2 regions of the Streptomyces sp. bgisy159 genome follow, and region 2 is predicted to be linked to the other one. Evidence: predicted binding sites of a transcription regulator. Region 2 holds the regulator's gene; the other holds the start of a gene.
What was found. The regulator HspR, encoded in region 2, represses chaperone genes until heat shock. The targets are predictions, from matches to a motif close to TTGAGNNNNNNNNNCTCAA.

Region 1 (3,403 bases), on a different contig from region 2:
ACCTCCAGCAGTGCGGCGGCCGGGTCGCCGCGGAAGTCGGAGCCCACCTTGTCGATCTCGTCGAGCAGCACGACCGGGTTCATCGACCCGGCCTCCTTGACGGCGCGCACGATCCGGCCGGGCAGCGCGCCGACGTACGTACGGCGGTGGCCGCGGATCTCGGCCTCGTCGCGGACGCCGCCGAGGGCGACCCGGACGAACTTGCGGCCCATGGCGTGGGCCACGGACTCGCCGAGGCTGGTCTTGCCGACGCCGGGCGGGCCGACCAGCGCGAGCACGGCGCCTCCGCGCCGGCCGCCGATCACGCCGAGGCCGCGCTCGCCACGCCGCTTGCGCACGGCCAGGTACTCGGTGATGCGCTCCTTGACGTCCTCCAGGCCCGCGTGCTCGGCGTCCAGGACCGCCTTGGCGCCCTGGATGTCGTAGGCGTCCTCGGTGCGTTCGCGCCACGGCATCTCCAGGACGGTGTCCAGCCAGGTGCGGATCCAGGAGCCCTCGGGGGACTGGTCGGAGGCGCGCTCCAGCTTGTCGACCTCCTTGAGGGCGGCCTCGCGGACCTTCTCCGGCAGGTCGGCGGCCTCGACGCGGGCGCGGTAGTCGTCGGACTCCTCGGCGGGGTCCTTGCCGTTCTCGCCGTTGAGTTCGCGCAGTTCCTTGCGGACGGCCTCCAGCTGGCGGCGCAGCAGGAACTCGCGCTGCTGCTTGTCGACGCCCTCCTGGACGTCCTTGGCGATGGTCTCGGCGACCTCCTGTTCGGCGAGGTGGTCGCGCAGTTGCCGGGTGGCGAGCCTGAGGCGGGCGACCGGGTCGGCGGTCTCCAGCAGCTCGACCTTCTGCTCGGTGGTCAGGAAGGGCGAGTAGCCGGAGTTGTCGGCGAGGGCGGAGACGTCGTCGATGGCCTGGACGCGGTCGACGACCTGCCAGGCGCCGCGCTTGCGCAGCCAGGCCGTGGCGAGGGCCTTGTACTCCTTGACCAGTTCGGTGACATGCCCGGGGAGCGGATCGGGCGTCGTCTCGCCGATCCGGGTCCCCTCCACCCACAGCGCGGCGCCCGGCCCGGTGGTGCCGGCGCCGATCTTCACCCGGCCGCGGCCGCGGATCAGGGCGCCGGGGTCGCCGTCGGCGAGCCGGCCGACCTGCTCGACGGTGCCGAGGACACCGGTGCCGGCGTAGGTGCCGTCGACGCGCGGGACCAGGAGCACCCTGGGCTTGCCGGGTTCCGGCCCGGCGGCTGCCTGGGCGGCCTCCACGGCGGCGCGTACGTCGGCGTCGTTCAGGTCCAGCGGGACCACCATGCCGGGCAGCACGACCTCGTCGTCGAGCGGCAGCACGGGCAGGGTGAGCGGTGTGAACGCCGTGGACTCAGCAGCCATGATCTCCCCTTCGGCAGTCAAGTTGAGGTATGCCGACTCAATGCATGTGAGCGCATGAATGTTCCCGGACGGGTGTTCGCCGTGAGCGATCAAGCCTGTGCCGCAGGCCGGAAGGGCCCCTAGAGTCCCTCATGTAATAGTCACTTCGACTTTTCAGCCCTTACGAGGTGGGGCATGGACGCGATCGTACGGGCGTGGGTGGACGGCTGGGTCGTCTCGCGCGGGGCGGCGCCGCCGGTGCGGGAGCCCTGGGGGGTGACGATCGACGTCGGGATCCAGGCCGGGCACGTCACCCGCCATGTCTTCGGCGAGCTGAACGACGGCGTCGGCAGGGCGGCCGTCCAGAAGGTGGCGGGCGCGGTGACCGGCTCGGGGGTGTGGCTCAAGGTGTTCCGGCACCCGGCCGTGGTCTCCCGCTGGCTCGGGCCGGACTGGTGGATCGACCCGGAACCCGGCTGTCTGATGACGCTCCCCCTGCCCCTGACCACACCGCCGCCCCCGCCGCCGCCGGCCGGCTACCGCGTGCGCACCTGGACCCGGGGCGGCGTCACCCGTGTTCTGCTCGCCGCCGAGGACGGCTCCCTCGCCGCCCGCGGCCAGGTCGCGGTGACCGGGGGCACGGCGGTCGTCGACCAGATCGAGACCGTGCCGGACCACCGCCGCCGCGGCCTCGGACAGCACGTCGTGCACACCCTCCGCGCGACCGCCGCCGCCCAGGGCGCCCACACCTGCGTCCTCGCGGGCACCCCGGCGGGCCGCGCCCTCTACGAGACCCTGGGCTGGCAGGTCAGGGCCCCGCTGACCAGCGCCCGGTTCACGGGCCCGGCGCGGGGCTGACGGGCGGTGCCCGGCAGGTGCCGCCGCGAACGGGGCGCGCGCCGCTACGGCCTGCTGGACCGGATCACGTCACGGTCCGCGCCGCGCAGGGCCGCGGCCCGGGCGCAGACGGCGAACCCGGTGCCGCTCGCGGAGCGCAGGGCCGGCGGCTGGTGGCGTTCGCGCCAGGGCGGCTCGAGCCCGGCGTGGTCGAGCATCCGCTCCGAAGAGGAACGGGTCGCCGTCAGCCGGTCGCATGCCGCTCCGCGTCCGTGTCCCCCCGCCCCGCCCGGCGCAGCAGCGGCCACGTGGCGACGCCCAGGGTCAGGGCCGTCAGGTGGCCCCAGTTGGTCAGGGGGTCGGTGAGGGCGAGGAGGTCGTCGACGAGGAAGCCGGCGGCCACGGCCAGGAGGGGCAGGCCCAGCCAGGGGCGCAGCAGGCCCGCCAGGGCGCCCAGGCAGGTGGCGACGCCGTAGCTGATGCCGTAGTCCAGGCGGTGCAGGGAGGTGCCGGGGAGGTGGCCGGCGAGGACGGCGAAGCCCACCGGGACCTCCGTCACCAGGGTGGCGAGGGTGTGGCCGAGGAGGAACACGCCGGCCGTGCGCAGGGCGCCGACGCGCAGCTCCAGCGCCGTGAGGACGACGAGGAAGGCCAGGGTGAACGGCGAGCCGAGCCCGCCGGCCACCCACAGGGCGCTGGCCAGCAGCACCGGGACCGGCGAGCGGAGCAGATGGGCCACGTCCGTGCTGGAGCCCTCGTGCAGGGCCGCGACCAGCCCGGGGTCCGCGTGGTCGGCCAGGTAGGAGGTCGCGCAGAGGACGGCGGTGTAGCCCAGGGTGAAGGGCACGGGTATCCGCCGCCACGGGGCCCGCCGGTGGATGCCGGCCGGCTCCGGCGCGGCCTCCGCCGCCGCGTCCGGTACCGGCTTCGGCGCCTCGGCCGGGCCGACCCGGGTGGGCTGGCGGGGCATACCGTCCAGCAGGCCGGTCGTCGGATCGGCCGGTGCGGTGCGTTCCACGATGAGGCGCTCCTTCCGGTTGTCCCCACCCTTGGCGCCCCGCCCGGCGGCTGTCTGTGATCCACGCCACCCGCAGGACGATTCTCAGCAACCTCTCAACGATCCGCACCCGCGCGCGGGGCTCGCACGTTCGGATGACCCAGGGGAAATTCCGGCCCCGACCGGCCGTGGGGTGCCACGATGGGCCGATGCCCAG
Region 2 (3,403 bases):
AGGCGTTCTTGTACTCGCTGGTGCAGATGTCGGAGACCTTGTAGATGCCGTCCGCGATGACGGTGTCCTTGATGTTGCTCTTGGTCAGCGCGACCACCGTCACCAGCTGCGCCGGGATCTTCTTGTGGGTGGGGCTGTCGACCCGGTCGCGGGTGAGGGCGTCGAACTGGATGTCGCGGCCCTGGACCTTGGCGACGGCCATCTCCGCGGCGGCCTCGGCCTCCTGCGGGTAGGACTTGTAGACGCTCATGTACTGCTCGCCGGCGATGATGCGCTGCACGGCGGCGAGTTCGGCGTCCTGGCCGGTGATCGGCGGCAGCTCGGTGACGCCGGCGTCCTTGAGGGCCTTGATGATGCCGCCGGCCATGGCGTCGTTGGCGGAGTAGACACCGCCGATCTTGCTCTTGCCGATCTTGTCGATCGCCTCGGCCATCTCCTGCTCGGCGAGCTCCGGCTTCCAGCCGTCGGTGTCGTAGCTGGCCGCGATGGTGACCCGGCCGTTGAGCTCGGAGAGCGCGCCCTGCTTGAACTGCCCGGCGTTCGGGTCGGTCGGCGAGCCGTTGATCATGACAATGTTGTCAGTGACCTCGGGAGAGCCCATGCCCTCGATCAGGGAGCGGCCCTGTACCTCCCCGACGAGTTCGTTGTCGAAGGAGACGTAGGCGTCGATCGGGCCCTCGGCGAGCCGGTCGTAGGCGATGACCGGGATACCGGCCTCCTTGGCCTCCTTCACGGTGCCCGCGATGGCCTTGGAGTCGACGGCGTCGAGCAGGATGACGTCCACCTTGTCGGAGATCATCTTCTGCATCTGCTCGATCTGCTTGTCGGAGTTCGCCTCGCCGTTGGCGTACACCGTCTTGCCCTTGTTGCCCGTGAGCGAGGCCACCTTCGCCTTGATGATGGGGTAGTCGAACTCCTCGTAGCGGGTGTTCGTCTTCTCCGGCATCAGGACGCCCACGGTGACGTCGTTGCCCTTGGTCGGACTCGCCTCGGCACCGTCCTCCGCCGCGCTCAGCATCCCGCAGCCGGCGAGCGAGAGGGTCATCGTGGAGGCGACCACAGTGAGGGCTATTCGACGCATTCAGGGGCTCACTTCAGGGGTGCGTGTGGACATGGGTACGACATGACGTCCCAGGTGTCTGAAAAGACAACGCGTCAGCGCATACCGGCGTCAAGCGAAATCACTTAACGAGATGGCAACATCACCCTCCGCTCAGCGGCCGAAGACGCAGGAAAGCAAGCCCAATTCGGTGCAAATCACCTCAAGGCCCCCTCTTCGGCGGGCCAGTTCCGCGACACGTTCACCACTCCTGCGCTCCACCCGTCCGGTCCTCCTCCCGTTCGCCACGGCGGCGCCCGCGCCCGATCCGTTCACAGGTACGAACGAACCCGGCCAGCCGAGCGGGCCGCCCGCAGCACCCCACGACCGCCCGGGGACCAACGCGCAGGGCCCGGGGGACCAACGCGAAGGGCCCGGAGTCGGACGGGACTCCGGGCCCTGCTGTGCGCCGACGCGCGGCCGCCGTAACGGCCCCCGTGACGAGTGGCGTGACGAGTGGCGGCGGCTTCAGTCCTTGGCCTTCTTCGGCCGCCACACCACCAGCGCGCTGGTCTGCTGCACCTCCTGGTACGGCACCAGATCGCGGCGGTACGACGCGTGCACCGCCGCCTCGCGCTGCTGCATGGCCGCCGCCGCGCCGTCCAGCGCCGCCTCCAGCTCGGCGACCCGGGACTGCAGCGCGGCGACCTGGTTCTCCAGTTCGATGATCCGCTTGATGCCGGCCAGGTTGATGCCCTCGTCCTGCGACAGCGCCTGCACCTGGCGGAGCAGTTCGATGTCGCGGGCCGAGTACCGCCGGCCCCGCCCGGGGGTCCGGTCGGGGGAGACCAGGCCCAGGCGGTCGTACTGGCGCAGCGTCTGCGGGTGCAGTCCGGAGAGCTGGGCAGCCACCGAGATGACGTAGACCGGGGTCTCCTCGGTCAGCTCGTACGGGTTACGTCGACGGCCGTCCATCTGCGTCATGCTCCCTTCGCGGCCTCGAACAGCTCCGCCCGCGGGTCCTCGCCCGCGGTCGCCTCGCGATACGCCTCCAGCGCGTCACGAGCCTTCCCCGACAGGTCCTTGGGAACACTCACCTCGACGGTGACCAGCAGGTCCCCGCGCGTGCCGTCCTTGCGGACCGCGCCCTTGCCGCGGGCCCGCATGGTGCGGCCGTTGGGGGTGCCGGGCGGCAGTTTCAGGGTCAGGGACGGGCCGCCGAGCGTGGGGACCTTGATCTCCCCGCCGAGCGCGGCCTCGGTGAACGTCACCGGCACGGTCACCGTGAGGTTGTCGCCCTTGCGGCCGAACACCGGGTGGGCGCCGACGTGCACGACGACGTAGAGGTCGCCGGCCGGACCGCCGCGCTCACCGGGCGCGCCCTTGCCGCGCAGCCGGATCCGCTGCCCGTCGGTCACCCCGGCGGGGATGCGGACCTGCATGGTGCGCGACGACTTGGCGCGTCCGCTGCCCTTGCAGTCGGGGCAGGGGTTCTCCGCGATCAGCCCGCGGCCCTTGCAGTCCGGGCACGGGTCGGTCAGCGAGAAGCCGCCGCCCGAGCCCCGGGCGACCTGCCCGGTGCCGACGCAGGTCGGGCACACGCGCGGCGTGCCGTTCTTGTCGCCGGTCCCGGAACAGGCCTTGCAGGGGGACTGTGAGGACATCCGCAACGGCACCGTGGCGCCCTCGATGGCCTCCGTGAAGCTGAGGGTGACCTCGGACTCGATGTCCTGGCCGCGCCGGGGCTGGGTCCGCGTGCCCGCGGCACCGCCCCGGTTGAACAGGCCACCGAAGACATCGCCGATGCCGCCGCCGAAACCGCCGCCACCCGCGCCGCCCGCGCCACCCTGGGCGCCGCCTCCGAAGAGGTCGCCCAGGTCGAAGTTGAAGGAGCCGCCGCCCCCGCCCGGCCCGGGGCGGAAGCCGCCGTTGCCGAACAGGGCGCGTGCCTCGTCGTACTCCTTGCGCTTCTTGGGGTCGCCGAGGACGTCGTTCGCCTCGGAGATCTCCTTGAAGCGCTCCTCCGCCTTGACGTTGCCCTTGTTGGCGTCCGGGTGGTACTCGCGGGCGAGCTTGCGGTACGCCTTCTTGATCTCGGCCTCGGTGGCGTCCTTGGGCACGCCGAGGACCTTGTAGTAGTCCTTCTCGATGAAGTCCTTGGTGCTCATCCTCGCCGTACCCCCTCTCCGCGGTTCTCCTCGGTCTTCCCGTCAGCCCTCGTCCGGGCCACCGCTCTCCTCGGTGTCGGCCGACTCGCTCTTGTCCGCCGCCTCGTCGGCCGCCTTGACCGTCTGGGCGCCGGGCTGCGGCTCGGCCACCGCCACCCGCGCGGGGCGGATGGTGCGCTCGCCGATCCGGTACCCG

Region 1: the regulator HspR is predicted to act here: its motif matches at 1,396-1,414, upstream of lon (endopeptidase La).

What each region holds. Positions count from the first base shown of each region.
Region 1 covers NZ_JBYIQX010000014.1:141,520-144,922, reverse strand. Annotated here, with positions in the region: gene lon (endopeptidase La) at 1-1,373, opposite strand, end outside; gene AC3ET3_RS16545 (GNAT family N-acetyltransferase) at 1,548-2,210, shown strand; gene AC3ET3_RS16540 (hypothetical protein) at 2,255-2,407, opposite strand; gene AC3ET3_RS16535 (rhomboid-like protein) at 2,434-3,207, opposite strand; gene AC3ET3_RS16530 (spermine/spermidine synthase domain-containing protein) at 3,396-3,403, shown strand, end outside.
Region 2 covers NZ_JBYIQX010000068.1:19,349-22,751, reverse strand. Annotated here, with positions in the region: gene AC3ET3_RS34420 (sugar ABC transporter substrate-binding protein) at 1-1,081, opposite strand, end outside; gene AC3ET3_RS34415 (heat shock protein transcriptional repressor HspR) at 1,568-2,014, opposite strand; gene dnaJ (molecular chaperone DnaJ) at 2,020-3,207, opposite strand; gene grpE (nucleotide exchange factor GrpE) at 3,250-3,403, opposite strand, start outside.